DNA from 3 places in the Paenibacillus sp. 37 genome. Region 2 is predicted to be linked to each of the others. Evidence: riboswitches for the same ligand, from Rfam matches in the RefSeq annotation. Region 2 holds a riboswitch; each other region holds the start of a gene.
The links. Region 2 has a riboswitch for thiamine pyrophosphate ahead of F0220_RS04615 (ABC transporter ATP-binding protein). Riboswitches for the same ligand answer to the same signal wherever they lie in the genome.
Positions count from the first base shown of each region.

Region 1 (11,129 bases), 3.1 Mb from region 2:
TGGAACTCCATATAAATTTGGTGCTTCAACATCAACAACCAAGGTTTTTGACTGCTCTTCTTTTATGAAATATATTTTCAAAAAGTATGGTGTAGATTTGCCGCGCACTTCCGTGAAACAATCCAAAGAAGGTAAAGCTGTGTCTAAAGCTAATCTGCGTGTCGGAGATCTGGTATTCTTCTCCAGTGGTAGCCGTTCTACTGGTTCCAATGTCACTCACGTAGGCGTATATGCCGGGAACGGCAAGATTCTGCATACGTATGGATCTCCAGGCGTAACCATCTCAGATCTAAACTCCGGTACTTGGAAGAGAACGTATGTTAAAGCTCGCCGTGTACTCTAGAACTTATCATAGCTAATCAGTAAGGACCGGAGGTTACTATCCGGTCTTTTATTTTTACCCTCTTTTTGCCACACTCTAAACTGGTGATTCATGGAACTAACTGCGTAATCTAATTTTTATCATGCAGCATATAACCGATCCCACGCACAGTATGAATCAGTTTTACACTCCTTCCTTTATCCACCTTAACCCTCAGATGTTTGATATACACATCCACAACGTTGGTATCCATCGCATACTCATATCCCCATACTTCCCGCAAAATATCACTCCGGGTACATGCTTCATTCACATGCAGGGCCAGATATTCCAGCAATTCGTATTCTTTTGGCGTTAATGTCAGGTATTCCCCCGCACGATTTACCCGCCTCGAACGCAAATTCACTTTAAGATCATGGACTACAATTACTTCTTCACCCTCTGGTGATGCATTCGCAAAAACACGCAATAAGTTTCGTATTCTGGCAAGCATCACGTTCAAGTGAATGGGTTCCTCCATCACGTCATTAGCTCCGTAATCCAGCCACTCCACGATGAATTGAGGAGATGCGTTAGACGTGATAACCAGTAGAGGTATAACTTGACCTTTATCTATCCATCGTTTTAACTCTAATTTCTGAGCCTGGCCACAATGTTCCTTCCCCTCTTCCCGGTCTACCAGGATGATCAGGTTAATATGCAGCAACGAAGGCTCGACGGATTGGTTTAGTTCAGACCACTCCATTCGTTGCACTTCATACCCTTCGCTACATAAAACATCCTGAATAAGGCTGACCCGCTCTCCTGCTCCAATCAGCAAAATGGCTGTTTTCACTCTTTTTCACCCGGCCTGTCTCTATCCCCACTGCTCGTACCAATGGTTGGTACAGATAGCATGCCGTAAAATGAAAAAGTCCATTCCCTCAAGGGAACAGACTTTGCTTCTTTCTTGCTTTAACCAAAGTAACGATGGACGAGCGTACGTGCTTCAGCTGTGTCTTTTGTTCCGTGTACGAGGACACGTCCATCTTGGAAAATGACCATTCTATGGACTCCTGTTGTAAAAGAAACCAGAAACGGATTGGATTCCACTTTTCCTTCTTGAAGCCTGTTCAGACGATCCGCTGTATGTTGAAGATCCAGATTCATACGCCGTGCAGGTCGGATCTGAACGGTGTCCCTGCCACACAACACATCGGTTTTCTCCAGATTGGACGCAGAAAGATATGGATACGTTGCTGAAGTGCCGCAGGAAGGACAGTTTTGCTTTTTCGCACCATCCACATTAATGGATATGTATTCGTTCCTCCACACGTCAAATGACAATAACTTACGTCTCAATGCATTTGCATTGCCGCTAAGTAACTTCATCGCCTCTGCGGTCTGATTCGCCGTTACCATCTGTACTGCTTGAGGTATGATGCCAGACGTATCACAGGTATCTCCACCCAGAGGGACTTCACCCAGCAAACAATTTAAACATGGCGTATCTCCAGGCATAAATGTATAGGTAATACCGTAACTACCTACGCATCCACCATAAATCCAGGGAACACGGTGCTTCTGTGCCATGTCGTTAATGAGTAGTCGGGTATCAAAGTTATCCGTTGCATCCATGATCAAGTCGGTATGCTGAACGAGTTCTTCCAATTCATCTACTCTGACGTCCAAAACTTTCCCTTCCACATGAACCGTGGAATTAATGGCAGATAAACGTTTTTCCGCCGCCATTGCCTTCGGTATCCGCTCAAGCGCGTCCTGTTCTACATATAATTGCTGCCGCTGCAGGTTACTCCACTCCACATAATCACGATCCACAATCGTTAAGTGTCCGACTCCTGAACGAACTAACGTTTCTGCAATTCCTGTTCCGAGTGCGCCAGCCCCTACAATTAAAACTCTGCTGCCCTTTAATCTGGCCTGGCCTTCCTTGCCAAGTGGCGCGTACCGTTCCTGTCTGGAATAACGATCGGCCTGTTCTGAGGATGAAGATGTTAATTGATCTGTCATGTATGAACCATTCCTTCCACCGGACTACTGGCTGCTGCATAACGCTTTACTGGAATCATGCCTGCCTCATATGCCAGTCTACCCGCTTCTACCCCCAATCGCATCGCTTTAGCCATGCTCACTGGATCCCCTGATCCGGATACGGCTGTATTTAACAATACGCCATCTGCACCAAGTTCCATCGCATAAGCAGCATCTTTTGGGGAGCGCAACCCTGCATCCACAATCACAGGCACAACGGCCTGCTCAATGATGATCTCAAGGTTATAGGGATTGATAATGCCTCTGCCAGCTCCGATGGGAGAAGCGCCAGGCATTACAGCATGTACGCCAAGCAATTGTAGCCTTTTGGCCAGAATGACATCATCTGAAATATAAGGCAATACCGTGAAGCCATTTTCAAGCAAAATTTCGCAAGCCTTGTACGTTTCAATTGGATCTGGGAGTAACGTCATTCCATCTCCGATGACTTCAACTTTTATCATATCACAAAGTCCTGAAGCCCGCGCAAGCTCGGCAATCCGCACCGCCTCTTCCGCAGTGGAAGCCCCTGCCGTATTCGGAAGAAGTGTGTATTTGTCCAGATCCAACGTATCCAGGAAATGCTTCTGATTACGTTCCTCCAAATTCAGACGACGAACAGCAAAAGTCAAAACTTCCGTTTCAGATGCTTCCACAGCCTGACTTTGCACTTCCAGATCCGAAAACTTGCCTGTTCCGAGCAACAATCTGGACTCAAACGTATATTTACCAATGTTCAACATCATCAACCGCCTCCTACAAAATGTACAATCTCAATTCGATCGCCTTCTCTTAATGCCGTCGTTTCATGATACTCACGGGTTAAAATATGCTTGTTCAGCTCTACAACTACAGTCTTGACTTGCAGATCAAAAGATTTAAGCAGTTTATCCACACGATTCAATCTGTCTTCAATCTCCATCCGTTGACCATTAACGATGATATTCACTGCACCACTCCCTTTCTGTTCAATCGCTCCGGACTCAGCGCCTCAATTCCGAGTTCTTCTGAGATTTTGCCAGCGAGCAACTCAGCGATAAGCCTGCCTGTTATCGCACTAAGCAAGATACCGTTGCGGTAATGCCCAAAGGCGGCGAACAGCCCGGGTATACTCTTGCAAGCACCTATATAAGGCAATCCATCTGGAGTTGCTGGTCTTACGCCTGCCCACGCTCGTATAAATTGCGCTTCCTTCATCCCAGGCACCCAGTGGGTAGCCGCTGTTAGCAGCTTTTGAACACCCTGTACAGAAACGTTCAAATCCGTTCTGCCTGGCAGACTGGTTGCCCCAAGCCAAACTTCGCCATTGGCTTTGGGAACAATATAGATATCCTCTGCATAAACCGTTCTGTCAGGTCTGTACCCTGCATGTTCATCTGAGAACTGAACGGCAGCTATTTCACCTTTCACCGACCACACAGGCAAGCTCAGATTTACATGTCTCATCAACTCTTCACTCTGTAATCCAGCCGCTATAATGACATGTTTGCATTTCATCTCACCGATCGATGTGGTGATCCCCTGAACGCCGTGTTCGTTTGCTTGCACACGTATATCCTGTATGTCCTCCATAACCCGTGCTCCCAATGCTTGAGCGGATTCGGCGTATGCCTTCGTTAGATGGATTGGAAGAATTTCACTCTCGTAAGGTCTGTAATAGGCTCCATACGTATCTCTGTTGAGCCATGATGCCTCCTGTTGCACAACGGAACGATCCCACCATACCTCATCAGTAGAAGCAGACAACGCAGACTTCCGATTGTCCTTATACCTACTTAATTCACTGTATGAACGAAAAGGAGTTAGGAATCCCTGGCGTTGCAGGCCAGTCTCTACCTCACTGAGTGTAGCCATTAGCACCTGTTGTTCGATAAGTAACTGTCTACTCTGCCTGGCGAGCTTAGCCATCAAAGGATGAGCAAAATCCTCACTATCTGCCGCCAGCATTCCAGCCGCCGCGCAAGAAGTGCCTCCTGCAATCGCCGAACGCTCCAGCAACAGCACATCCTGTCCACGGGAAGCAAGCTCATATGCGATGGCACATCCAACAACGCCTCCGCCTACAATAATCGTTTCTGCATGAATCTTATCCGGTCTATCAGTAATGATCTTTTTCATCCTCTCATCTCCTTGATTCAGCGGCTCAGACCTTCTGTAGCAACGATACCCTGCCTTAATAATGCAGCCGCCCGATCCGGGGAAACGCTCGCCCATACATTCGAGATCACAGCAACTCCCTGTGCGCCTGCAGAGCGAATAGCGTGAATGTTTCCCGGTTTGATTCCCCCAATCCCCATGACAGGAATGGAGACACCAGAGCACACTTCAGCCAGAGCATATAATCCTCTTGGTTCAAGATCAGGCTTACTGTTGGTTGAGTAGACATGCCCGAAGAAAAGGTAATCGGCTCCCCGTTCTTCAGCGATTTTTGCCTCATCGATTGAATGAACAGATACACCCAGACGAATTCGCTGGACATTGCTTATAACAGCAGGGTTGTAGTTACGTATAGCCTCTTGCCCCCAATGTACACCGCCATAGATGTCATTCTGTGGTGGCAGTTCTGAACCATTGATAACGATGCGACAAGATGGAACGCCAACACCACGCAGACTTTCAGCCCAACCGATCTTTTGTTGCCATGAGAGTTGTTTCTCTCGTATATGGATGTAGTCCACCCATGGCCAAACGTCCTTTGCAGCTTTTACAAAAGATGCTTGATTCCCTACACCCGTAGATACAACATGCAGTTCAAATGATCCGTGTACACGTTCATGAGAAATTACCGTACTGTTCATCTCCTTCCAGGCGTGAATGCTATGAAAACACAAAAAAGCCACTCCCGTAGGGGAGTGGCTGCGTGTTAATTATAGGACCAGATGACTGACTGAAGCATACAGTTCATTTCGTGTAATAAAGCTATAGACCTTATAGCCTTAACGTTATACACGCAACTGCATGTTTCAATTCGTTAAGCAGACGGTTGAAATCCTTTCGAATTGCCGTTGCTCACGTCATTCACTGAAACGCGCTCGCCACTTCCCTACGCTGGTATGATCCAGATCAGGTGCAAAGGGTCCGGAATCGCATTCTTCCATCTCAGCCGCATCGTGCGGCCCCCCTAGTGTTCATATGAAGTTGTAGCCTATGTTACCATAGACGGATTTTTTTGTCACCGTCATTTCTGTTAAACATGGTCTTGAATCTTCTAGTTTTTCTCAGACCATTCTTCGACATTCCATGTTTTGGTAACCCAACCCTCGTAGAAATCAGGTTCATGAGATACAAGTAACACCGTTCCCTTGAATTCTTGCAAAGCACGCTGCAACTCCGCTTTGGCTGTGACATCGAGATGGTTTGTCGGCTCATCGAATAAAATCCAGTTGCTTTCACGCATCAAAAGTTTGCATAAACGAACCTTGGCTTGTTCTCCACCACTCAGCATGTTAAGCGGACGGGTAATGTGCTCATTTTTCAACCCACAGCGAGCGAGATGACCCCGGACCTCATTCTGGGTCAAATGTGAAAACTCATTCCAGACGTCCTCGATAGGCGTGATATTTCCAGCACGAACTTCCTGCTCAAAATAGGCCGTTTCGAGATAATCTCCCAAAAAGGTCTTTCCACTGAGTGGAGATATTTTGCCTAGGATAGTTTTCAGCAGTGTCGATTTACCCACACCATTACAACCTACGATGGCAATTTTCTCACCACGTTCAATTGTCATCGTCATTTTGGGCAGCAAAGGATACGTATATCCAATTTCAAAATCAATGCCCTCAAAGACCGTTTTGCTGCTCGCGCGGGCATCCTTGAATTTGAACGTTGGTTTAGCTGCTTCATCCGGACGATCAATACGTTCAATTCTGTCCAGCTGTTTCTCCCGGCTCTTCGCTCGACCTGAAGTTGAAGCACGTGCCTTGTTACGCTGAATGAAATCTTCCTGTTTCTTGATGTACTCTTGCTGCTTCTCGTATGCATCAATATGCTGGGCTTTATTCATATCAGCCATCTCGAGGAACTTGTTATAGTTCGCTGCATATCTCGTTAATTTGGCAAATTCCAAATGATAAATGACATTTACGACTTCATTCATGAATTCCGTGTCATGGGAGATTAAGAGGAACGCGTGCGGGTAGTCCTTCAGGTAACGTGACAACCATTCAATGTGTTCTACATCCAGATAGTTGGTCGGCTCATCCAGCAAAAGCGCTGTAGGTTTCTCGAGCAAAAGCTTGGCAAGAAGCACCTTGGTACGTTGTCCACCACTTAGAGCTGCGACATCTCGATCAAGACCAATTGCGGACAAACCAAGACCATTGGCCATCTCTTCCACTTTTACGTCAATCAGATAAAAGTCGCCCTGTTCCAGTTGTTCCTGAATATCGCCCATCTCTTCCAGCAACTGCTCCAGCTTATCTGGATCTGCATCTGCCATCTGGTCCGTAATATTCATCATTTCTTTTTCCAATTCAAGCAACGGAAGGAATGCATCCTTAAGGACGTCACGAATGGTTTTGCCTGGCGTAAGCTTCGTGTGCTGATCCAGATATCCATAACGGACCTTAGGTGTCCATTCCACTTTTCCACTATCTTTAAGCAATTTACCGGTAAGGATGTTCATTAATGTTGATTTACCCACACCATTGGCACCAACAAGTCCTACGCGCTCTCCGGCAAGTAAACGAAACGATACATTTTTAAATAACGTGCGATCTCCAAAATTGTGACTTACGTTCTCTACTGACAATAAACTCATAAGATGAGGTTGCTCCTATCTATTAGACATTACTTTTGTTATTGTTCCGAAACCCTATTCTAGCACAGGTCCCGTCTTTTCTGAAAGTAATGTAAACAGTTCAGGAACCTCTTACATGATTTTGTCATGCAGGCTACCCTAACGATTAGAGCATTTATATTCGAAATAGCCCTGTGTAGCTGCTTGTCTTGCGTCTGTAAACACCTCTTCAGCACGGTAACCATTACCACATGTGGAGGGATAGTAGTACTTGATACCCGTTAAAGGATCTACCCCACCTACGATGGCGGTTTTCTTCACAAGTCTGCCTCCACCAATTGCGTAATTGTTGATCTTCTGGTCACCCACACCTATACCTTGGACAAAGGCCATAATCCCTGTATCGTTAATGGAGTTGTACCAATCTTCCTGCGCAATCAGGGGCATCGTAAACGTATAGGAAATACCGTTCTTTCTGGCAAACTCATTATGGCGGTTAATCACATCAGCCAGATCACCCTGAACAGTAGTCACAATCCGGCTTTGTCTAACTTGCTCAAATACGCTGGTATTCTGAATTAAAGGAATCTGTGTGGTTGAAGCCAGTTCTTTTTGGAATCCCTCAATCCATTTCCCTGCGCTTGCGTCAAAAGCATGTACGTAGTCGTCCATTGTAAAGTTAATACTGTTACCATCAGAATCTGAATATGTATAAGGTTTCTTGGGACTCCACACTTGCCTGAAAGAATCTTCACGGTGACCCGTCATCTCTGTTTCTGTGGACAACATATAATATCCATCATAATCCAGAATAACCACGGCAGGAATGTAATTAAACATGTTTCGAATAGCTGCGGGATCATCCTGAATCCCCATATTCAAAGCCATCGTCTGCGTAAATGTCAACAAGGCAAGCTCCTTGTCCGCTTTAACAAACTTGGTTGAATCATAACCTGCTTCATCATTTTGTTTCTCATTCTGATGCATGACTGCACCTGCATCCATGACTGCAGTTTGAAGTGCAGATCTGTATCGTTGGCCAAGATATTGAGCCTCTTCGGCATCTTGGGTATGGAGTGAGATGATCCAGAAGAGCGGGAAGAAGATCAGCACAAATACAATGGATAGCTCAGTAATCTTCATTGAGGACCATACCTCCGTATGTTACAAATACTGCTGAAGCCTGAGCCGTGCCACTCAACCATTCACGAATGAGCATGGAAGGTGTACGATTTGTATTCTGGAGCGTCACGGTGAAAAAATCCCCTGTCATCATCGTATATCTTCGGCCGGGATCATCAACCGGTATCACCCCTGAGGATGGGAATAGTCTTTCTCGAATCTGAGCTGCATAATATCCATCCTGCACTACCTCATAGGTCCCGTTAAAACTGTTATTGTCCATCGGGTCCGTATAATGAGGTACATATTTTTTATGTAAATGTTCCATCGACACCTCATACAGATTGCCCGTCTGTGCCAGTTGCTCCTCAAACTCAGTCAACATTCGAGGTGAGATATATCCTTTCGTGCGGACAGCATCAACAAAACGTGTTACATTCTGAACAGCCGTCATACGTGTTATATCATCCTGCCGATCGGCTGTTTCAGCAGCTGGATACACATAGAGCAGAAGGACTGCGAGCAATACGGCAAGCAGCTTGGATGCGGCATTAATCAATTCATACTGGCCTCCTTCAAAAAAACAATCTTGAGCAGTTCTCCAGTTTCATTTCGTATAAACTCCGGTCTGTAGGTAGCATCGAGCTGGACAGGAATAGTCGCTGTTTTGCTGACAAGTGGATCGATCACATACGATGTCCCATCTACCTCCACAGGAATGCTAGTGCCTGTCATCTGTCTCACAGTATGCAACACTTCCGCACCACTATACTGATACGGATTGGTGGTATGCAGTGTTGTTGCCAGCCGACCTTCCATACCTGCTGTTGTCCGTACTCTGTCATTCAATGAAGCTGATAAAATCTTAACATTCTGTTGCCCGTACAGGCAGGCTGTCACAAACAGGACAACCGCCGTACAAAACAACATGAGATGCTGTGTATTCCGGGACATGTTAAACCAACTCCTGTCAGGATTGCTGGAAGATCAGCCCTCTTACCACGTTGGATCGGTCTTTTACGATAATGGCTTTGAATTTACCACTTGGATTGACATATTGATTGTCCTTTTCACTCATGGTCTGGTTAATAATCCCCACTTTATCGTCAGGAGCAATAACCGAGCCGTAGTCCGCATTATTGAGATCCTGTGAAATGTTCAATTGATTGCCGTACCATTGACCCCCTTTATTTTTACCTGTAATGACTTGAATACCGAACTGATCCTTGTCCGCATATTTACGCAACGCATTCGTTACCTGTGATCCACTGATGGTTGTTCCGTCATACACGGTAAATGCAGCCTGAGACAACTCGGTCTGGATATCAGCAAAATTGTTCTGGGCCGTCTTGGTTGCCTCCTGAGCCGAAATAAACAACAGAACTACAATTGTGATCAAAGCGATTGTTAAGAATATCCCTGCCGCCACCTTTAAAGCGCTTGATGCATTGTTCATGATAAATCCTCCCAAGTTATAAGTTATTAAATTATTTCAGACTGTCACACAGATGAATTGTGCTAAAGTTTCTGAATTTGTTCATAATAAATGTTCATCTGCAAGAAGCTCATACCAACCAATGGAATGACAAGGTACAAAAAGATTAGGGCATACATAGGAGTAAATCCGATGGTTCTCCCCCATGATGCTTTGACATCAATCATCTTGCTGTACTCTTGCTTTCGTTGTTCAAAATAGAATGCCATCATGCTCTCAAGATCATCGAAGGCTTCACGTATTGAGATTTTGCCAAGGGCAAGCTGTAATTTATCAACCAGTCGCTGGAACTCGGGCAAGCCCGCCTCTTCCTTTAATTGTTCAAGTGCAAGCTCTGGACCATGTTCAAAATGCAACAAACATTTTTGCAGCGGACGCTTGAAAATGACGGCAAATCGATTAAGCCATTCCAATATCTCCTCGACGGACATTCGGTCCATCTCACGCAAAATGGATATCACTGTCTGGAATTGATAGATTTCATGTCGCATATCCAACCTTCGCATTTTCCGTTGAAATAACATGAGCCATACAGGCATGTAATACCCTGTTACACCCATAAGAATGGCTATAATCATCTCCCACCAGCGTACATATTGTTTGTTATACACCTCAAGTTTCTGCATAATGCGCGTGATGGTCTCATTCTGGGCATCATGGTCTAACTGAACTGGAGATAACTGCTGTAATGCTTTGGAGACTTCTTCGTATGTAGCTCCTCGGTTCATTTCTACACTTGCCAACACGGATTGATCTAACGCTGTTTTTTCCTCAGCTTTCCTGAGATCCGCTTCAGCCATTGCACCAAACATTCGATCATCTCGGATCGGATCATACAAGATGTGGTTCCGTTCAACCTGGTGCAACAGCAAGATGCAACCCATTGTAAGGACCAAACAACCTGCGAATAACATCACTCGTCGAATGGCAAACCATTCGTATTTCAACTCTGAGCTGCTCTCCCTCATGAGCCGTATCGTTTGACTGTACTGTGCACTGCCAGGTTTCGCTGCAAACAACATCGCCAATTTCCGTATGAAGGTCTGCCTGTACAGAAACTGATCCAACCATGAATGCTTATGCCCTGACCGGTAAGGTGTCTCATCGTATTGCTGGAGCCTTTGCAGAAGCAAATAAGCAAGGATGATGATGACATAGATTGATATTTTGGTAATAAAACCAATTTTGCTGCGATAAAATTCATCCATCGTTGGAAAACTGACTCTGGCCCAGCGTTCGATCGGAGCGGTGAATAATACCGGAGCGAGCGCGATGATATTAAGTCCTTTGAGCAGGTAATCCAATTTATCACGCCGCAAAATCTCCAGATGAATCTCCTGAGTCAGGTTACCCAGTCCTTTAAGATAAATAGAGCCTTGTGCTCTGTCCTTATCCCCAAACTCCATGACCATATAGGAAAC
Region 1 covers NZ_CP043761.1:4,143,757-4,154,885, forward strand. The annotation lists gene F0220_RS17710 (C40 family peptidase) at 1-343, shown strand, start outside; gene F0220_RS17715 (response regulator transcription factor) at 453-1,157, opposite strand; gene F0220_RS17720 (ThiF family adenylyltransferase) at 1,277-2,332, opposite strand; gene F0220_RS17725 (thiazole synthase) at 2,329-3,096, opposite strand; gene thiS (sulfur carrier protein ThiS) at 3,099-3,302, opposite strand; gene thiO (glycine oxidase ThiO) at 3,299-4,471, opposite strand; gene F0220_RS17740 (thiamine phosphate synthase) at 4,489-5,151, opposite strand; TPP riboswitch at 5,377-5,486, opposite strand; gene F0220_RS17745 (ABC-F family ATP-binding cassette domain-containing protein) at 5,562-7,112, opposite strand; gene F0220_RS17750 (hypothetical protein) at 7,251-8,234, opposite strand; gene F0220_RS17755 (hypothetical protein) at 8,221-8,772, opposite strand; gene F0220_RS17760 (hypothetical protein) at 8,769-9,167, opposite strand; gene F0220_RS17765 (hypothetical protein) at 9,184-9,669, opposite strand; gene F0220_RS17770 (hypothetical protein) at 9,732-11,129, opposite strand, start outside.
Region 1: another riboswitch for thiamine pyrophosphate. It lies ahead of F0220_RS17740 (thiamine phosphate synthase); the one in region 2 lies ahead of F0220_RS04615 (ABC transporter ATP-binding protein).

Region 2 (11,129 bases):
GAGGCATCGTATGGGCAGCTATTGCTGCAATGACCGAGTATGAGGTGGGACTAATTGCGATTTTGATTGGAGCACTCACGGGCTACGCAGTTGTGTTGTTCTCCAATAAACAAATTGCGACGGTACATAAGATTATTGCCGTACTGTTTGCGCTTGTTGGCATTTTGTTGGGGAAATATCTGACGGTCGTATATTTTACTTCCGAACTGTTTGGTGATGTAAGCGTGATGGAACTTGTGTTTGATAGCGAGATGATCAGTGCGTTTGTGGAAACCTTTCAGGAGTACTTCAGTCAACCGATTGATTTGTTATTCATCGTGCTTGCGATTGTGTCTGCATGGCAGATTCCTGGCCGGATGGCGAGAACAAGTCTAGCTACGGATGCATCTTCATCGGATCACGCGCCAAGAGCTTAATCGGATAGACGGTGGACGCTGGGAGCAAAATGAAGAACGTTTGACAGAAGAAACTTAATCCTCTTCTTCCTAAGCATCTGGGGAAACGGTTATATCGAAGGACTGGGAGCAGAAGAAAAACGTAGTAAAGAGCATCTACACTAAAAGATATTTATAAAGTACTCAGAGTGAGCAGCAGTTAGGCATGTTCACATTGCGGCTGGGTTACTTGCATATACAAAAGGGACGATACGCCTTAGGGCGTACGTCCCTTTTGTGATCCACCAGTTAGGAGGTGGAATATGGCTCATAACTGTTGCAACAACTCGGATCGATTTAAATTACTTACCACATAACCCTAGTATATATCCAAGATGTTCATAAGGTTAATTACAAGAAAGATGTGGTCACCCCAGGAGGTAGGTTCAAATATCCCAAGGGTCATTTACTGCGAATAAAGCTGATGACGAGAATATTTTACCTTTTCAGGACAGGGGGTAACTTCCAGACTATCGTTTACAGTGCACATCTGACAGCAATGAGAGTTGAATAATACTGAATGTGATCGAAGACAGGGCTATATTATTTGTTTTGGTCAGCAAATACAGCCATAGCATCTCTCATAAATACTGCCAAACCATCGCCAAACTGATCAATATTACGCGTGAAGCGTTCATCGTCCACGTACATCTGACCAAGCCCTCTGAAGGCTTCAGGTGAGTAGCTTCCCATTTGGTTTAGCCAAGTGTACCACTCTTTGATGCCAGACTGTGCCTCCGCAGATGCTGGTTCTGTGTGACGAAGTGAAGCCAGATGTTTGTAGATCTTGTTCATTTGATCGGATAGAGCCTTCTGATCTGTGGTTGATTTACTGTGCAGCTTCTGATTTGCGTGATCGACGGCATGGTCTCCCCAACGTTCCCGCGCTTCTTGTTCATACGAATTCTCGCTAAAGTCAAATCCTTCGAATTGTTCTTTGGCTGTCATTTTAATTTCTCCTTTCACGTGTAAAACCGTTCTATCAATGGTAGCAATCATCTGGTCCAAGCGTCGGCGCTTCTCCAGCAGTATAAGTCGATGCATATTAAGTGCTTCTTCTGGATTGAAGGAGGGGTTGTTTATAATGTTTTTGATCTCCTTCAGAGAGAAGTCGAGTTCCTTGAAAAACAAAATCTGCTGTAACCGTTCCAGGTTGGCATCTGAATATAATCGATACCCGGCAGAAGTCACTTCGTCGGGGGTTAATAGTCCGATCTCATCATAGTGATGCAGTGTGCGCACACTGATCGAGGCAAGTTCGGCAACTTCTTTTACCTTCATGGCCATGTGTGAAACCTCCTTACAACATCGATTGTACAGTGTCACGTTACGTGAGAGTCAACCGTTGAAAATGAAAAAACAAGATGCAAGCATGGAGGCTGCATCTTGATCATGGATTGGTGAATAGATGTGACTGAATTATTGTATCATCCAGTCACTGCAGGGAGCGGATGCGCTTCTAAGTCGAAGACATAGACTGCCGCACCGCAGGGTGTTGTGAGGCTCCTCTGTTATGGAGAGGAGAGCGAGCGGTTATGGGCCGCACCATGTATTCGGTGCAGCCCATGGGGCTGGCAGTGCAGGGAGAGCAGGGCTACGCCTGCATCCCGAGCACTGCCGCAGCGAACTGCGCAGCCGCTGCGCGCACATCGGCCGCGCCCGCGATGGCGGAGATGACGGCTACGCCGTCGGCTCCAGCCGCCATCACGGCGGCCGTGGTATCGGGCGTAACGCCGCCGATACCTACAATCGGAACTGCGATGCCTGCGGCGCGCAGTTCCGCCACCCCTGCGGGGCCCAGCACAGCGTGGGCGTCCGCTTTGGAGCGCGTCGGGTACATGGGCCCGACGCCAAGGTAGTCGGCGCCCGCCTGCACGGCACGGCGCGCCTCATCCACAGAGTGGGCGGATACGCCAAGCATCCGCCCATCTCCAATGCGGGCGCGTACCAGCGCCGCGTCCGCATCTTCCTGGCCGACATGCACGCCGTCGGCCTCCACCGCTACAGCCAGCTCCACATCATCGTTCACGATGAACGGGACCCCGTGCTGGCTGCACACCTCACGAAGCCGCATCGCAAGCGTGATGCGAGCTTCGCCGACCAAGGCGCCAGTTCCCTTTTCACGGAACTGGAACAGCGTGATGCCGCCAGCAATGGCCTGGCGCAGCACTTCCACAGGGTCTTGCGTTGTATTGACGCTGCCCATCACCAAATACACCTTCATCGCGCGTTGTACCGCTTCTGCATCCCAAGGGCGCATCACTGCTCACCCCGCTGTCTGCGCTGATATGCAAAATGATTTGTCGGCCCATGTCCGGCCCCAATCCCCAGCTCATCTTCGATGGCTGCCTGAATGAATGCTCGCGCGGTCGTAACGGCAGCCAGAACAGGTGAACCCTTGGCTAACTCTGCAGTAATGGCCGCAGAGTACGTGCATCCTGTTCCGTGTGTATGACGTGTTACTACACGAACATTCTCCAGATAATGAAAAGACTGCCCATCGTAGAGCACATCAACGATCATACCACTTCCTTCATCATGACCACCTTTGACCAAAGCATACGTTGATCCCATCTGTACAATCCGTCTTGCGGCTTCTTCCCGCTGACTCAGATTTGTGATAGACATCTCGGTAAGCAGTTCCGCTTCCGGAATATTGGGTGTTGTGATCAGGGCATGGGGCAGCAGCTCCGTAACCAGCGCTTGTACAGCTTCCTGCTGGAGCAGAGGGGCACCGCCTTTGGCGACCATCACAGGGTCGATGACCAGATTAGACCAACGGTAATGCTGCCATTTCTCAGCCACTAGACGAATAATTTCGGCACTATATAACATGCCGGTCTTCGTTGCGGTTGGTTGAAAGTCTTCACCCGTCGAGTCCAATTGCTGGGCAATGCCATCGTAAGGGATGGGAAAAACGCCCTGCACACCTGTGGTATTTTGGGCAGCAATAGCGGTGATAACGGTCATGCCGTATGCGCCAAGCTCCTGGAATGTTTTCAAATCAGCCTGAATTCCTGCACCGCCCCCGTTATCAGAACCTGCAATGGTTAGCGCTTGAGCAATGCTCATATTGCACCTCCACGGATTTGACGGATTTGTGCGCGTTCTGCCAAGAGGTCTGGTGTTACTTGTGCCAGTTGATTCAACAATTCAATCTGGAAGCTGCCCGGCCCCTGATGAGCTGTCCGCTCTGCCGCCAGTTCAGCTGCTACACCATAAAACGCGAGCGCTTCAACAACACTGCCTATAAGATCGGCTCCTGATTCCGCTATGGCTGTAAAAGCACCAATCACCGAACTGAGAAGACAGCCAGCACCTGTGACCTGAGTTAGCAGGGCATGACCATTACTCGTAAGGAATGTGGATTGTCCATCAGTAATGATATCTTCTTTTCCGGTAATGACCACAACACAGCCAAGTTTATGAGATGCCCGCTCCGCAATTCCAATCCGGTCACCTTCACCTGATCCTGCGTCCACACCTTTAATGCTCCAGCTCTCACCGATGACATTGGCAACTTCCGCCACATTGCCGCGCAGCACCGTGAGGCGAATCTCACGAACGAGCATCTGCACGGTTTCTGTACGATAGGTGGTCGCGCCAGCTCCAACCGGATCAAGCACCACAGGCACGTGATACGCATTAGCCGATTGGCCTGCCAGACGGATCGCCTGAACGACTTTGTCATCGAGTGTACCAATGTTGAGTACCACGGCTCCTGACATCTTGGCGACATCAGCGACCTCTTCATGGGCATAGGCCATAAAAGGGGATGCACCCAGTGCGAGCAGACCATTGGCTGTAAAAGGAGCAACGACAAGGTTGGTAATATTGTGTACCAGCGGATTTTGCGTACGAACACGTTCCAGATAAGACATATAATTTCCTCCTTGTTATGAAGTAACCCCATCGGCGGAAGTCCGATATCTGGAGTCACTCAGCAGAATAATAGAATATGAGTCTCCTTGTTGAGTTGGGGCGCAGAGTCTAACAACAGCTAGATGCATTAATGCGAGAAAAGCAGAAACGTAAAATCTAAATTAGTTTCATAACTCACTAAAAAGGGATTTTTTGTAACAGGATATAGACAAATTGAATCATTCTGATCGATATCTAGCCTTGATTGAAATAGCTAAAAGGTAGATTCATATAAAATGTAAATTCGCAGATAGACAACCGTACAAATACGAAACAGTACAAAACGAAACGATACAAAATACAGAAAGTGAACCCGGGTCTTTCTCCAAACTCAGGCAAGAGATAGTGTGATGGATGTTAGCGTCTAACCAGTGTCTTGAAGTCCAGGCTGGTCGATACCCAACTGATTGGGGCACGACTGGTCAGACGATGTTTCTAAAGAACACAGGACGTCTTATGTGGCTGTCAGCTCCTCCTTTTGAAATGTAAGGAACATCAGACACGTTATCCCAGAATCTCCTGACCAAAACGCTGCAAACAGCTATTTATTCTGATATAACATGCTTCAGGTTCTTTAGATTTCTGCAACCGCTCCAAATCCCTGAATAGGACGCCTCAGATTCGTTAGCGCTCGCTGCATGCTCTACTCCAAGCACATTAAGGAGCTAGCTCCCGGAAGGTTTGAAGATATGCGCTAATGTTCATACCAAATTCATACCAACAAGCCACCAAAACGCATATCAAGCTGCTCTGATGCACATCAAGCCACTTAGGCTTGTTATAAATTCTGATCCTTCGATGCTTGCTTCAGGGCTATTCCATTTCACAAACCTTCATGCATCCGATCCTATATTTTGCTAAAATTTGTTTTTAACCCCTTGCTTTCATTCTGTTTGTGTCCAAGGTCCAGTTACTTTTCCTTTATTCACGTTGCTCTCCTTTATTTACTCTCCTTGCAGATTAATAAAAGCATCCTCGGCTTTCACCGATTCAGGAATCAGATCCTGTTCAACGAGCCAAGCACGTACATTCTCCCATGATTCCATTTCCTGCCGACCAAACGGTTGGCCTTCTTCATTCATAAGTGGCAGTAGAATAGTAAGGCTTTTGGTTTCGACATCCGGGTCAAGCGGAGACGTTTGATTCTCATGAGCGAGCAGAATATTCAAGGCTTCTTCTGGATGCTCAGTCACATATTTTTGTCCTTCCTGGACCGCTTTGACGAACCGGGTAAGCTGTTCTTTTTTTGCTTGAATGCCAGCTTCACTCGCAGTCAGGACCAGTTCATAATAATCAGGTACGCCATAATCGACGGGGTTAATTGATTTCATGGAATGTCCTTCTTTCTCCAAAATCAATTGTTCATGGTTAATAAAACCACCCATAATCGCATCCGCCTGTCCGGAAGCCAGTGAAGGAATCAGATCGAATCCAACGTCGACCAGATTCATGTTATCTGGGTTGCCACCATCGTGGCTGATCATCGTACGAACCATCGCTTCATACAGCGGAATTGAAGAATACCCGACAGTTTTTCCGTCAAGATCTTTGGGTGAACTCACGTTGCCATTGGCTTCGGTCAATAGATGAACAAGCGGGTGCCGAACAACAGCAGCAATAGATCGTACAGGAATGTTCTCGCCACGCGCGAGCAAGATTTGGGGCTGGTAGCTTAAGGCCAGATCAATTTTACCGGCAGCAACAAGTTTGAGTGAATCATTGGTATCCGCAGGCATCTGAATTTCGACATCCAGACCTTGGTCTGCGAAGTACCCTTTTTCCTGAGCCACATAGATGAAGGAGTGTACTGCATTCGGGTACCAGTCGAGCATGATGGACAGTTTATCTTTGGCGTCTGATGCTGGTTCGGTTGCAGACTTGTCTGTTTGTTGTGCATTGGTTGCAGAGTCTGTTGTTGGCGTGTTACTGCTGGTATTCGTGGTGCTGCATCCACTGACTATCAGCAAAAGGCTAATGAGCATGATGGGAAGCAGGGAGTGTATGCCTTTATTATTCATAATGGAAGTTCCTCATTTCATTGTTTAAGGTTTGTAGGAGAAGAACAGCAGGATGTTAACGGACAACGTGATGATTGAAACATAACTGATGATATGTGAAAAAAGTGTTTGGAAATCATACTTCCTATCATTAAATCGGGTTCACTCTCCAAGATTATCCGTTCTTTCTTTTGCCTCCATGACGGCGTGTGTTAAACCGTTTCTCCAGCCAGGCAATCAATATAAACAAAACGATCCCAAGCAGGGATAACAGCACAATAGCGGCAAACATCGCGTCCGTGTTCATGTTGCTGGACATACGGCGGCTGAAGTATCCGAGACCTTTGCTGCCACCGAGCCATTCGCCAATCGTTGCACCAACCACGCAGTACACCACAGACATCTTTAGCCCCGAGAAAAAAGAGGGAAGGGCAAGTGAAACCTGGAGTTTGCAAAAAATATCCCACTTGCTGGCGCCCATGGTGAGCAGCAGTTCACGCTGTTCTGGATCGCCTTGGCGAAGTCCATCGTAGGTGCTGACCACAATGGGGAAGAAGGCGATCAGGAACACCACGGCGACTTTGCTCCACAAGGTATAACCAAACCACAGGATGAATACAGGGGACAGGGCAATCAGTGGTATGGTTTGACTGATCACGATGAAGGGATACAAGGCCTTTTCAATCGATCGGTTCATATGCATTCCTGTCGCTAGCGTAATTCCAGTCACTATGGACAAGCCAAAACCAACAATAACCTCCATCAAGGTAGCAGGCAGATGTGTAGCCAGCAGGAGGTAGCGATGCTCATACAGGGAGCTGGCAATCGCCGTTGGGGCTGGAATGATGAAGGAGGGCACCCATCCCATACGCACAATCCACTCCCAGAAGACAAGCAACAAGAGCAGGAGCCAAAGAAACAGACCATAACGGGCAAGCCAACGCCTTACGCTATCCTTCATGCAGTCTCCCAAGTTACCTTCTCGCATGCAATTGTTCCTCCAGTCGTCGTCTCATCTGAACGAGCGCCGGTTCATAGATCATGTCCGAATGTCTTGGACGTGGCAAAGGTACCGTCAAATCCTGTAGCTGTTGGCCTTGGCGCCCCGGAGTTAACAGGATAATCCGATCACTGAGCAGCAGCGCCTCTTCAATGTCATGCGTAATGAACAACACGGTTTTGCCAAAGCCCTCCCACAGTTCCAACAACCAGCGATGCATCTCCCGTTTGGTTAAGGCATCGAGTGCGCCGAATGGTTCATCCAGCAGCATGAGTTGGCCACCTGTCAGCAAAGTACGAAGCAGCGCGACACGCTGGCGCATGCCACCCGATAGCTCGTCTGGGTAAGCATGCGCGTAGCCGGATAGGCCAAATCTGTCGAGCCCAGCCAGAATGTCCGCGCGAATTCTCCCCTTATCCTGCCGCTCTGGAGCAAGTTCAGCGGGGAGCATGCAATTCTCCATGACGGTTCGCCAGGATAACAGGAGGTCCTTTTGTGGCATATAGGCCACCTGCCCCAGTCGCTTTCCTTCAGGGACCCAAGGAATTTCTATGGTTCCATGGGTTGGCTCAAGCAAGCCTGCCAGCAGCTTGAAAAGGGTGCTTTTACCGGAGCCGCTGGAGCCGATAAGCGAGACGAATTCGCCGTTGGCTACACGCATCGACACATTGGAGAGCACGGGGGAATCCCTTTTTCCCGGGAAAGCGTAGCTCATGTTGTGAATGGTTATGTTATTATCCATCTCGTTTTGTCCCCCCCTTGTTATTCCAAATTCAACTTCAAACTACGGGATCTTTAATTACACCTTCTGATCTGCCCGCAGAACGCGAAAAAGACCCACCCATTTCCGGAGAAATGAGTGGGTCTGTAAGTTCAATTCACATTAAATTTCATCATCAACATGAAAAAATCCGCTTACTGAAAGGCCGCTCCACTTCCCTCCGCTGGTATGATCCAGATCAGGTTCAAAGGGTCCGAATCATTCGATTCGTCTCAGCCGTAAGGCTCCCCTAGTGCAATGTTCAAGATATGCAGTTGTGTGTTCAGCATATATCACATGCAAGTGGAATGTAAAGGGGGCGCTTGGAAAGAATGTGAGTACTGATCTGAAAATGGTTCCGGTCAGATTATTTGGATTGTACAGCCAGATCATTCGGGTAGAAGCAATAATCCGTTGCCGGAATTGCTCCAGATCCCTCTATTCCTCTTACTGGGGCAGGTTTATTTAATCAGATAGATACGGTACAATATCTATTAAATTTCTATATACTGCTTTCGGAATGTATTAAATGGAAGGGAGAGTGTATATGAAAACGATTGGTCTTATTGGTGGAATGAGCTGGGAGTCATCGTTAGAATATTATCGAATTATTAATGAAGAAGTGAAAAATAAATTGGGAGGATTGCATTCAGCCAAATGCATTTTATATAGCGTGGATTTTGAAGAAATCGAGCGTTATCAAGCTGAAGGTGATTGGGAAAGTGCTGGTGAATTATTAGGGAATGCTGCTCAGTCTTTGGAAAAGGCAGGAGCAGAAATGATTGTAATTTGTACAAATACGATGCATAAAGTGATTAAACATATTGAAGAAAAAGTGCGTTTACCCATTGTACATATTGCTGATTCAACAGCAAATCAAATTCATAAGTCCAAAATAAGTACGGTTGGTTTACTTGGCACTAAATATACGATGGAACAAGACTTTTATAAAAAACGAATTGAATTGAATGGTATTAAGGTTTTGATACCGAATGAAGAGGATAGAAAAGTTATCAATAAAATAATATATGAGGAATTATGTTTAGGGAAAATTGAGCCCTTATCAAGGGATTATTATAAAATGGTGATCCAAAGGCTAGTTGATGATGGAGCTGAGGGGATCATATTAGGTTGCACCGAAATTGGATTATTAGTAAAAGTAGAGGATTCAGAAGTTCCATTATTTGATACAACACGTATTCATGCGATTGAATCTGTTCATTTGGCACTAGCCAAATCATTTTGACACAACCAGATAAACCAGTTCTCTGATTTACCTTGGCTCATGAACCCGATATAATAGGGATGGCCCGTATAGGCCGGATCACAAAATGCAGGTGGGATTGTTCTCCCTCCTAGGCAGAATGGGGACCCGAGTTGAAAACGTTCAAAAAAGTATATATTGAGATCACGAGTATCTGCAATCTGGCTTGCAGCTTCTGTCCACAGACGCAGCGTGCCAAAGGATTCATTGACCCTGAAGTCTTCAACAATATACTGGAACAAGTTAAACCACACACCAATCATATTTATCTACATGTCAAAGGTGAACCCTTGTTGCATCCCAAAATAGATCTGTTGCTCGATTCCGCACATGAGAAGGGACTCAAGGTGAACATTACAACGAATGGTACACTATTGCCCAAGACTCAGCATAAATTGCTTGGCAAACCGGCGCTGCGGCAGATGAATTTCTCCCTGCACAGCTTCGATGGGCATGAAGGTTCGACCGACCGTGACGGATACCTGAGCAACATTCTGTCTTTTGTTCACGAAGCGGTGAAGCACAATGTCATCATCTCATTCCGGTTGTGGAATCTGACGCAGGATAACTTCACAAATGCTCAGATGAATCGAAATCGGGAGACCCTTGAAGTATTGGAACGTGAGTTCAATCTGGACTTCCGAATTGAGGAAAAAGTAGTTCCAGGCAGCGGGGTCAAAATTGCCCCGAATGTATACCTGAATCAGGACCATGAGTTCCAGTGGCCGAGTCTGGATGCACCTGAAGATGACGGCAAAGGCTTCTGCCATGCATTGCGTGGTCAGGCAGCTGTGCTTGTAGATGGAACGGTGGTTCCATGCTGTCTTGATGGTGAGGGTGTCATTAACCTTGGTAATGTGCACGAGAAGTCATTCTCGGAGATTATTGAGGGTGAGCGAGCGAACAATCTGGTATATGGCTTCTCCAGGCGCGAAGCTGTGGAAGAGTTGTGTCGAAAGTGCGGTTATCGTCAGAGATTCGGAGCCTGATATCTTATATCAGCAAGCCAGAAGCCATTCAAGATCACACATTTGGAGACAAATGTAGTGGTCTTTCTTTGTTATCGGGGATTCAAGTGAGGGTACATACGTTACAAATGAGCATACCAGAGGTTGATATGAGCATATTGCTTGAGAGACCTGGCATGCAAAAAACGAGGATATGACAGGGATTGTGCGATGTCATAATATATCTGATCTAATGATTATTCTAGTTACCTTCCTTATTTGGTAGGATTAGGTTGTGGGTCGGACAGAGGTGCACCTCTGACGATCTTCTAGGACAAGCTCAGGCTTGTACACTATCAAATAACGAGAGAATAAGGGAGGAATAAAGTTATGAAAAAAATGTTGACGTTGTTGCTGTCCGCTGGTTTGGTTGCTTCTATATTTGGTGCCGTTCCGGCTGCGGCTGCACCTACCGTTGTAAATTCAACCATTGTGGTTCCAAAGGGCACGACCTATGACGGCCAAGGTAAAACATTTGTAGCCAATCCTTCCACACTGGGCGACGGATCTCAAGCAGAAAATCAGAAGCCAGTCTTTCGTCTGGAGGCAGGGGCCACGCTCAAAAACGTAAACATTGGATCACCAGCTGCTGATGGTGTTCATTGTTATGGCAACTGTAATATATCGAATGTAGTCTGGCAGGACGTGGGCGAGGATGCACTGACATTGAAGTCTGCCGGAACGGTTAACATTACCGGTGGGGCAGCTTATAAGGCTTATGATAAAGTGTTCCAGATGAATGCAGC
Region 2 covers NZ_CP043761.1:1,018,507-1,029,635, forward strand. The annotation lists gene F0220_RS04580 (hypothetical protein) at 1-416, shown strand, start outside; gene F0220_RS04585 (MerR family transcriptional regulator) at 978-1,721, opposite strand; gene thiE (thiamine phosphate synthase) at 2,029-2,694, opposite strand; gene thiD (bifunctional hydroxymethylpyrimidine kinase/phosphomethylpyrimidine kinase) at 2,694-3,506, opposite strand; gene thiM (hydroxyethylthiazole kinase) at 3,503-4,315, opposite strand; gene F0220_RS04605 (ABC transporter substrate-binding protein) at 5,300-6,373, opposite strand; gene F0220_RS04610 (ABC transporter permease) at 6,528-7,340, opposite strand; gene F0220_RS04615 (ABC transporter ATP-binding protein) at 7,327-8,094, opposite strand; TPP riboswitch at 8,272-8,374, opposite strand; gene F0220_RS04620 (aspartate/glutamate racemase family protein) at 8,660-9,358, shown strand; gene F0220_RS04625 (radical SAM/SPASM domain-containing protein) at 9,490-10,365, shown strand; gene F0220_RS04630 (pectate lyase) at 10,714-11,129, shown strand, end outside.

Region 3 (11,129 bases), 2.7 Mb from region 2:
GACATTTTCTCCTTTTGTTGACTCGTCAAATGCATCTTGAATGATGGCATTCCAGGAAGCGTGAAGCAGAATTGCGGGCCAAATGCTGCCTGTGCTCAATCGCAGGTGACTAATTATGAAGTTAAAAGAACTGATGGTAATCAGGAACAGTACAATGGACAAGGCGAGTGACGGTCCCGAATAATAGTTCCCTAGCAGAATGGCCGGAATATGCCACGCTCCCCAGATCAAACCGCTTGTTAAAATGGGTTTAGGCACTCTCGCTTTGATGAGTCTGGTGAGCATGTATCCCCTCCATCCCAACTCTTCTCCCGCGCTGCTGATCACACCGATGGCCGTGCCTACGAACATTTGGTAGATAATAGATAGTACAAGGCTGACAATAAAGACATCTCCTGACTTCACATAGTCCACTAACCCCGTAACCCAGGCGAATCCGTAAGCACATAAACCAATGATAACCGGTAATAGCAACACAAATGGGATGGCCTTTAAGGTTCGTTTTCCTCCGATCCGCAGTGAAATATCCGAAAATCCTTCATGCAGTACTAAACGGGCAAATATGGAGGATAGGCCAGGTGCCCACATGAGCAGCAGACCAAACACGGGTGATACGTTTAAGGCCAGAACATAGCTGATAATCGTTAATGGAATCAGCATAGCGAAAAAAACGAATAACCCTTTCCTTGATGATTGAATCGTGCTTCCGTCCTCGGAGTTCTTTTTTCTGTCTTTTATCATATATGTACTCAATTCATACCACTCCTTTAAGTATATGTATTCCGATTAGGAGTTTAACACTGTGTTAGAATTCGCGAAACAAACCTGAGCCTAGCACCCAATCGAGACTTTAGTCTAGTTAGAATAAGACTGGAGACGGATATAGGGTCACTGATAATAAGGATGGTAAGAACTGAACTAAACGTATACATATCTAAGCGTCAAATGGTATTGGACGAAAACGTATGTTAAGCTGCCCCCTCTTTCTCTCACGCCAAAAACGCTAGTAAATAGCTTGGGTGAGGCATTCCGCAATTGGCTGAATGAGATTCATTGGAAGGCGTTTGGAATACGAAAAAAACGCTGTTTAAGGGGCTTGTTTCAGTACAAGTACGACTGGATTTTCAAAATAGAAAATTTGCACATCAACATCTATCCGCAATCGGTACAAGTTCTTGTCCTTAGCCCAGGACCCGAACATGTACCGATAAAACAAAAAAAGTCGCTAAAATAGCGACTTTAATTGGAATATGTTCTTGTCCCGCTACAGGTTAATTAATGTCTTGCTTTCATTTAATAACTTCAACCTTTTTATCCCCTGCTGACTTCGCTACCTCTAACGTTGTTTTACCTTCAATAGCGACGATCACGCCAGTAGCCAGCATAGAAACGATTAAAGCTGCACTGATGGCTGTCGAAATTTTCTTCTTGACCATAACCATACCTCCGATATCTATTATGTTGTAATAAGCGGCTCAAGAATATGACGAGCCGAGTGTGGCTAGATATTACAATATTTCACTTTTTTTGTCGGGTAATCTACGTGGTGATTGTATTATAAACGTACTGACAATCATTGTAAAAGGATTTTTTCCTTGTGTTCAATTCCCGGACTTATTACTAGCTGGAACGTAAGGTCATTGATTCATATAATGGGCATATAGTTGCTCAAAGGTTGTATAACGTTCGACTTCTCTGCCGACCTTATCATACTCTTCTAGATATTCATCCATCACTTCAAGGAGCTTCTCTTTCATAACTGGTAAATTGCTTGCATCAAAGTATTGCATAAGTTCATATTTCTTGGTGCCTTTCTCCGTGGCCATTTCATCAAGATACTCATGTGCTCCAAAGGCCGAAAGAAAGACGTAGGAAGCATCGTTCGTTGTAACACTGTTCAAAATTTTATTGCGGTAGTTGCACCACAGTTCTTCGTATGTTCCTCCAAGATTATCAAAGGTCGGAACCGGTTTAACAATGAAGTTATCACACATCGTGCTATGTAACCTCGTAACGCTATTCAACATATTAAAAGATGTTTTTCGAATATCTTCAATGGTATGAGCTTCGATGATTGACATGCATAAGGATTCGAGATCATCCGGAACATAACGAAACGAACGTATCTCTTCCAAATATCGCTTGATCCCTCGTTTAATGCACGTGTTATTCATACTCACCAAGGCATTGACTAGATTGTACAGAACCCCAGCAGATGCATATCGCACTGAACCGATATCTTCACCAAGCATCGTATTGCTGTATGCTTGCTTAGCCAGATCGATCCATTTATTTGCCCGATTAAGACACGCTTCTCCTATCGGATTCGCAAGTGCATCAAGAGCTTTTTGCTGGAACTCGTTCAATTTTTCCAAATCCTCAGGCGTTGCATAGTAGAGTATTTTTAGGTCGGTTAGGCTGGATACGTTGGAACTCTCCAAGGTGGATTGCTCTTGTATTCTTGAATCCCATGGCGTGCAATAGATATCATATCCAACGTCATCCAAGATGAAGCAATCGGATATTTCCCATCCCTTTTCTGTATTATTTATGATAACTAAATCAAGATCGCTCTTCTCGTGAAAGTCACCGGTGCTAAATGAACCAGTAAGCCCAATAATGGCGATATCCTCTAGAAAATCTCTTTTTACGCGTTCAATCACCATGTTAATGAGCAGTTCATTTTTGTCCAGCAGCTTCTTCTTTATGATTTCGTTCATTCGTTACACCTCTTTGTATGATCCGGCCGTCCTTCATCACAACAACCTTAACTTGAGTCTATCGATTTAGAGGTGCGGTTACTATGTATAAGTTGATTTAAGTCATCTTTGCACAAAATCCGCTAAACCGTCGAAATGACGAGATAGCGGATTTCATTAGTTCTTTGTATAGACTATTTTCTTTATGCTTTCGCAGGACAAGAAATACCGACCCGCCAACTCCTCTATCCTGACTCCATTGCAGAATAAGGATTTGATCTCAGCGTTTCGAGCAGAGACCCTACTCTTGCTCTCTGTTTTCTCGCCCCATTTTAGGTGCGCCTCTTTGGGTTTTGGGATATAAACCAATTCCCCTTGAACGTATTCTTGAATGATCCGTAACAATTCTTCCGGAAAAATAGACTCGGCTTTTGAATATTTCATGGGCCTCACTCCTTATTTAATAGATCAATAAGGTGCAAAGCCAGTTAGTAGAATATTACGATTCGTCGTTGGCAATGTGATTATTCCCGGGCTCTATGCAAAGCATTGCCATATCCTTCACTGGCTTTGCATAGAGCCGTGCATGTAAGAACCCTACCCCGATTGTTTTCAATAGCCTCACCTCCATAGAAAATAGATAGTTGCTATTTGCTTATTATATCAGGGCTTGTTGTTGAAATGTTTAATCATCTCTTTTTGGGCTGACACGTTCTGATTATTCGCTGTACTCATCTTGATTAGCTGCTCTCTAATTGAATTAACTAACATTGAACTCAAGGCTCCAGCCCCCATGACATCTCCCAAAAATCAAGCTCAAAACGACTGCACATCACGAAAATATCCTCCATCCGTTGGTACGTTCCCTCGCTACAGCCTTCTAATAGTTTATCCGTTAACGTCACAAGGGATTGATTGCTGTTGTTGTATTCAGAGGAAGCATATCCTGTGATCCACTCTCCGTAAAAAGGATGCTCAGCTGCACCTGGTTTTTGAGCAAGGACTTGACCAATCTCTGCATAACTCCATGAGCAGGCCAGAATGGATACAAGTACTTCTGCTATGCCACCCGCATGGGAAACAGAGAGCATATAGTTAGTGTAAGCTGCATTTTTCAGTGCAGGTTTTACCTGAAAAACATGATCCTCTGTAATTCCTAATCGCTCCATATAAGAACGATGAATTTTCATTTCGCCATTCAAGATGTTATCTACGTTTTTACTAAAAAACTGCATCAATTTGGGATCGTGCGACTTGACGATACCTAGTGCAAATACACGGGCATAATCATACAGGTACAAGTAGTCTTGCAGCAAATAATAACGAAATTGTTCGACCGGTAAGGAACCATCTCCGATTCCTTTAACAAAGGGATGCTCGAGACATTCCTTCCACACGGGCTGTGCTGCCTGATACAGTCTCTCTGAAATAGTCAACATATGTTCCTCCAATTCATAATGTACGTATTTAAAAACAAAAAAACGAAACATCCTATGGATGTTTCGCAGACAAATACACTAAAACAAGGGGGTTCGCATGAGCTACCCAAGTCAGCGTTTCATCGTTGCATCCCTACGTTGGCATTATCCAAATCAGGTAAGGTCGGTTTAACACCCTCTCAGCCGGTTAAGGCTCCCTCGCAAACGGTTGTATGTAGTTGATAACTTTCTTATCCCCATAAAAGAGAAAATAACATCCATTTAGTATATCAAGGGCTGTTAAATATAGTCAAGGCAGATTGTATCGCCCCTTATCACCCTTCGGTGACTTATGTAAACGATGAAAACCATCACAACAATGGTTGAGTTTTAGCCACTGTTATGATGGTTTCTATTCTTGCAATTACTGCCGATGGTTTAATGCCCGAGTTTGTTCTTTCCAACAAAAGTGATTATTCCGTACTGGGAAGTGTTTCTCCAGCTCTCATTGGTCATATCATTCCACTTGGCTACGTTCTGCTTACCTCCGCCCTGGTTGTCATTAATTTGAAGCTCGAAACCGAGAACATTTCCTGCTTTGGGTGTCAGTGAATGTAATTGGATTCTGGCTTCTACGAGATATCCTTGATTTGTTTTCTTCACAGCACTTACAAGGCGTCCGGGTGAGGCCCCCCCTGCAAAGGTTCCCACATTGTCTGCACTGATTCTGAACTGGGCATCATCATATTGAAAATACGGTGTGCGCTGGTGATTCTCGTCCAGGAAAATCTCAACCGAATCCTGATCCCATGGGTTAATGCTGTCTGTAATGATGTTTGGATCAGTGACGTCGATCAGCAGGTATAGATACTCACCTGACCACATTGCGCGAGCCACTGCCTCTGCACCTTCGCTCTGGTTCAACCGTTTTACTTCAAATGGTACAGCCTTATTCCATAGGGCGTCTTTCTTCCCATCAATCTGAACAATCCCTTGCACAGCTTGTGCTGATTTGGGCATAGGAGCAAGTTGAATCACGCCGTATTTGCTTGTATCTTGCTCCTGTGATTGTGTTCGATCATTCCAGTACAGTGGATTATAAGGTTGTGTCCCACTTGCACCGCCATCAGTCACACGGATATCCAAGCCGGCTTCATATTCTGATCCGACTTGGATACCACCCCATGGAATGGACAATTCAACCTGATATCCGGCTTTTGTCTCACGTACACGATATGAACGTTGCTCCGCGCCCTCAGCTTTACCCGACCGCTTAATGATTACGTGTCGGTCATCTGCTTCATATGAGGTGGTCTTGCCATTATTGAGATCAACAAAGAGTTCTACTCTGTCATTCACGTCTGCCTTCGCATCCTGAACATCCACAAGGATATATAGGTTACTTTGATCCCATAAGGTGCGGAAACTAGCTGATCCTGAAGAATCACCCTTCAGTGGAGTAGACACCGCTTTGTTCCAGAGCGGATCTTGTGACTGTTTTTTGATATCCGGTTTACCCGAAAGTGAGACGGCTCTCTGTGTCAACACAGGCAAGCTGGATTCATCCACGAGTCCCCAGTATGCTTTTTTGGCCTTCAGGGCTGAATCAAACAGCATAGCCTGGTTGTTGTAAGACTTCTCATCTTGGAGTCCCCATAAGGTAACTGAAGAAATGTGATCTTTGTGTTTTTTGTACAAATCCAACAGTTCCTTATATCGATACGCCTGCTTTACCGCAACTTCATCGGACATCTCTTCACCAAATGGAATTCCGCTATCCACATCCAGTTCCGTGATCTGAATATCCAATCCAAGTTCGGCGAACATGTTGATCGTTTTTTCAATTTCCTTGATGGGCGGGGATTCCAGGTTATAGTGGGATTGCAAACCCACACCATCAATGAGCCCTTTCTCTTTCAGTCGTTTGACCAACCGATACATATGCTCTCTTTTCTCAGGGATTTCCGTGAAGTATTCGTTGTAGTATAATTTGGCATCCGGATCGGCTGCACGGGCGAATTCATAGGTTTTCTCAATGTAATCCGGACCGATTAGTTCATAAAAGGGACTTTTACGTAAACCGTTGGCATCACCATTGCTATCCGCAATCGCCTCGTTTACCACATCCCAGGCATAGATCTTACCTTTGTATCGGGTCATGACGGTTTCAACGTAATCCTGAATCCGGGCAAGTATTAATTCTCGACTCGCAGGGTTACCCTGAGGATCCTTGAACATCCACTCTGCAGCATCAATATGCCACAACAACGCATGTGCGCGTACGCCCATACCATGTTCCTCGGCGAACTGAACATATTGATCGGCTGCCTCGAACTCATAAACACCTTCGGAAGGAGACATGTACTTCGGTTTCATCTCATAGGTTGCGGTCAAGCTGTTAAAGTGTTTTGTGAGCAGTTGACCATATGCGCCTTCCAACTGCCAGCGATACACCGCTGCACCAATGGGGAAATCATCTTGATACAGGTCCTCCAGAGACTGAATCCCTTCTTCGATCTCCAGTTGCTCGGCCAGAGTAAATGATACATCATCCACATAGAACGATAACGTATCTACGCTATCTTCAGAGATGTAGGGTGTTTCGATGAACAAATTCAATTCAGTGGGATCATCGCTATACTGAAATTTTCCGGTGATCTTGTGCCATGTATTCCATTCTGTTTTGGCAATCTTCACGCTGCCGATCGGGTTCCAGCTTTCGGCAGTTGTTTTTTTATATGTGGTGAGCTGTAGTGTTTGATCCGTGGTGGGCTCCTGGGTAAGTCTTACATATGCCGCAATTTCGTACTCTTGGTTACGCTTAAGCAGATCCTTCATCGATAACATCGGTCCATGATAGGAACGCTCACGGTTGGCGACCAGCATACTGGACTGACCTTCGTGTGCTTCCTGTTGTGTCACTGTCAGCCTTTCGTTACCTGTACGTGGAGTCCATCCCTGAAGTGTACCGTCTTCAAAGTTTGTGCTCAAATGACCTCCCTCCACTTCCGTAACTGCCTTGGCTGCATGTGAGACATTCGAAAATGGAAGCATGGCGAGTACCAGCACAAGAACCAAGGCTGTTATATTCCATCGACCTAACCGTTTCATACAATTCCTCCTCTAGATTTGATCTAATTATTCTGAACGGATTAACATCCAGATAAATAGATTATAGTTCTTTGGATAGCGCTTACACATAACAAATTTCCAATAATTATAATAAAAAGTTATCATTTGGTAATCTCGTGTGAGTTTAGGAAGCTGGAAATCCAACTCTGTTTTTGCTTTGGTCCGTTATTTTTGCCTGAATCCGATTTGGATATAAAAAAGACCAAAACGATATGCCTTCCCCTACTCACATAAGGTAAATGCAAAATCATTTTGGTCATGCCTGCTTTACTAGTAACAGCCAAACACTGCTAATATTCAATTCGTTATAATAAATTAGTTAGCAATCACTTTATTCGACATTTTTCTGCAATTTAATTTACTTGATTCGACTTGATTTTTAGCGGCCTTCTATAGGCTTCCACCCATTCCCCTGCTCAATTGCCTACATACAATACATTAGACTAATGAACAGGAGTGATGTGATATGACATTTTTACCTCCTTTTGGACCTGGTGGAGGCTTTGGCGGACCTGGGGGTCCCGGAGGACCAGGAGGACCCGGCGGATTTCCTGGTCCGCCATCGTTCCCCGGGGGTGGAGGCGGCGGACCACAAGGCGTGCAGGCACCCACCGGACCGCCACCATCATTCATTCCACAGCAACCCGCTTCGTTATATGCGGTAGATCCAAGAGCCATATCCGGCTGTCTGTTTCGCTACACATATATTTGGCCGGATCGTGGTCCCGGCTTCTGGATGTACCCGGTATTTGTAGGTAGAAATTCGGTGGCTGGCTTCCGTTGGAATGGCTTCTTCTGGCTATACACCGGCATTGATCTGCAGCGAATCAGCTCGTTTAGCTGTTTCTAGAAGTAAATCCCCCTGAATGAGGAGTAATCCACATTCAGGGGGATTTAGATTTATGCAATATTCACCTTGTCTAAAGCAACTTAATCAGCTCTTCTAGTTCATCAACCAAACTCTTTGCAAGTTCAAAATTAGTATCTTTTAAAGCCAATTCAATTTTCATTTCGACAGACTTTTTCTTTTGTTCATTTTCTAGATAGTTTTCATCAAAATGACTCGCATAAATCATCTGTCTGAATTCTTCTATACTCATTTTACTAATCGTTTTGTCCTCGATAATTAAAACATAATCCATACCATTTACAACAGAATAGAAATCATGAGAAATCATGATAATCGCACCTTTGTAGTCTTCAATTGCTTTCTCCAAAGCAATTTGTGTATAGATGTCCAGATGGCTTGTCGGTTCGTCTAGGAGCAATACGTTGGCTTGACTGGCAGAAACTTTAGCCAATTGAAGCATGTTTTTTTCTCCGCCAGATAACGATTCAATCTTTTGATCAAGGATTTCTCCTTCAAAGCCATAGTTTGGAAGATACGATCTAATCTCGTCATAAGTTTGAAAACCAGCATCTATGAATTCATTTAGTATGGTATTCGAATCTTTTAGCATTTCGCCTTGAACCTGAGATAAATAAGCCACGTTAACATCAGTATTGATTTCAATGAAATCCTGATTATTTTTGAAGATTTCTCGGAGTAAAGTCGTTTTCCCGGTACCGTTAGGACCGATCAGGGCTACTTTATCTGTTGATTTGATCTCAAAGTTCACATTTTCCAAAAGCAACTCGTCAAAGGAAACGCTATAGTTATTGACGTTAACCACAACGGTGTCTTCCATTTCCTTATCAATTCCAAAACGGATATTTGGCTGTTTGATATCGACAAATGGCTCTTTTATTCGACGTGCTTCCAATCTCTCTTGAAACTTGACTCTGGCTTTTAACGCTCTGCCTCTGGAGGCTTCTGAATTATACGTGGCGATCTCTCTAAGATTGTCGATGATATGATCATATCTCTCAATTTCTTCAGCTTCAGCAACTGCGATTTCTTGCAGCTCAATTTTAGTCTGAAGCAGCGAGAAGTTATAATCGATATATCGCCCGTCAAACTCCTGGAGCTCTGTGTTTTCGAGGTGTATGATTTTGTTGAAACAATGATTCAACAGATAACGGTTGTGCGTAACAACGAGCAGCATTCCCTTGTGGGTGTTAATCAATTTTTTAAGCGCGTTCAAGTTTTCAAAGTCTAAAAATACATCGGGTTCGTCCATAATCATGAAGTCTGGACGATTCAGCATTTCCTTCATCACTTGAATAAGTTTGAATTCCCCGCCGCTTACGGCGGATATACTAAGATCTTTGAGCTTCATGAGGTTGGCAAGGTTTAACTGTTTATTGATGTTTTTTTCGAAATTGTCCCCATCCATCGCTTCGAAGGCATCCAAAGCCAATTGAAGCTTTTCCATCAGGGAATCCATATCCGATGTGGTGGCCATCTCCGCATAAATTGCTGTAATTTCATCTTGTATCTTGATGAATTCTTCTGCGATATATTCAAAAACGGTCATTTCTTTTGTTTTGTCTACTTGCAAAAACTGACTCACATACCCAATTCTGCAATCGGGGTCTATCTCTAACTTGCCCTCGAACAAATATCGTTCCGGATCCATCAGGATATCGATCAATGTACTTTTTCCACTGCCGCTTGTTCCGATAAAAGCACAATGTTGTGCCTCTTCAAACGTAAATGAAATGTTTTTATATAGTTCCTTTTGTGGAAATGAGAAGGATAAGTTTTCAACTTTTATCATAGTGTTACCTTTCTTTATAACTAAATTGGTGGCTAGTGTTGAATATATTGTCGAACACAGACTTTTAGAGTAACACTGTTTACCACCAAGTACAATCGATTTTTAGCAAGTACCCTCACTTTAAAACTCTAATACTTTCTATAGAATGATGGCTAGTGGACGGTGGTTTCTTCATAAAACACTACTGACATACTGTTGTCAGTAGTGTATTTGTATAGTTGGAGTAAGCAATTGTAAAGGAGTAGAAGTAAATACGAAGTGTTTTTGATCCAAAATGTATTACTTATTATAGGAAGGATGATATCTCGTGAATTTTGCTTCTGTGCGCATCATTACTGATGACGTGGATCGTCTCGTCGAGTTCTATGAGAAAATTATGGGTGTTTCAGCAGAACGCCCTGCACCTGTCTTTGCCGAACTCGTTATGCCATCGTGCACTCTAGCGATCGGCCACTCCCAGACGGTGCAACTATTTGGCGCTGGTTCCGCTGTGGCGGCCAACAATCGTACTGTCATTATTGAGTTCCACGTCCACGATGTTGATGCCGAATACGAGCGTTTGAAGCCGTTTGTCGATGAGTGGGTAAAGGAACCTACCACAATGCCGTGGGGGAATCGTGCTGTGCTGTTTCGCGATCCTGACGGTAATCTGGTTAATCTCTTCACGCCGATGACCGAGGAAGCAATCCAACGGTTCAATGGTAGAGTATAAAGGACAGTTGAAATGAGCAGGCACTTTTTTGTTAATCTTTATGACCAGCAGAAAGAGACCATAGTGATGAGCTATAGTCTCTTCATTTTTGTCTAAAGCGGAAGAAGTATTTTAACGGGAAATTAACAGAAGACACTCTTCTCATTTCTTACCATAGGGAGGCATGATTTCTAACGATCTCGATAAAAGCTTCCACTTGGGGAGAGATCCACTTGTTTTTGGGATATAACAACTGCGTAGCTAGATTCTGTTTGTACTGCTGACCTGAAAGTTGTTCTTCCTTCAGTTCCCTCTCTACCGTAATTCGAGGTAACAAGGATATGCCCATACCGCTCAATATCGACTGTTTCACAGCTTCAATACTCCAGAATTCAATATTGGAAGTAATCCCGATCTGATACTCTTCAATGCATTTTGAACTCTTCAATAGTAGGTGGAAAACGATAGATCAACAACGTTTCCCCAATACTGATCACGATATTACCTGTTAATTCCCATTGTGCAGCAG
Region 3 covers NZ_CP043761.1:3,729,983-3,741,111, reverse strand. The annotation lists gene F0220_RS16020 (CPBP family intramembrane glutamic endopeptidase) at 1-660, opposite strand, end outside; gene F0220_RS32510 (hypothetical protein) at 1,290-1,436, opposite strand; gene F0220_RS16015 (nucleotidyltransferase domain-containing protein) at 1,638-2,720, opposite strand; gene F0220_RS16010 (CD3324 family protein) at 2,877-3,143, opposite strand; gene tenA (thiaminase II) at 3,476-4,138, opposite strand; TPP riboswitch at 4,251-4,348, opposite strand; gene F0220_RS16000 (endo-1,4-beta-xylanase) at 4,556-7,228, opposite strand; gene F0220_RS32505 (hypothetical protein) at 7,716-8,099, shown strand; gene F0220_RS15990 (ABC-F family ATP-binding cassette domain-containing protein) at 8,170-9,909, opposite strand; gene F0220_RS15985 (VOC family protein) at 10,217-10,621, shown strand; gene F0220_RS32925 (LysR substrate-binding domain-containing protein) at 10,770-11,048, opposite strand; gene F0220_RS32920 (hypothetical protein) at 11,026-11,129, opposite strand, start outside.
Region 3: another riboswitch for thiamine pyrophosphate. It lies ahead of tenA (thiaminase II); the one in region 2 lies ahead of F0220_RS04615 (ABC transporter ATP-binding protein).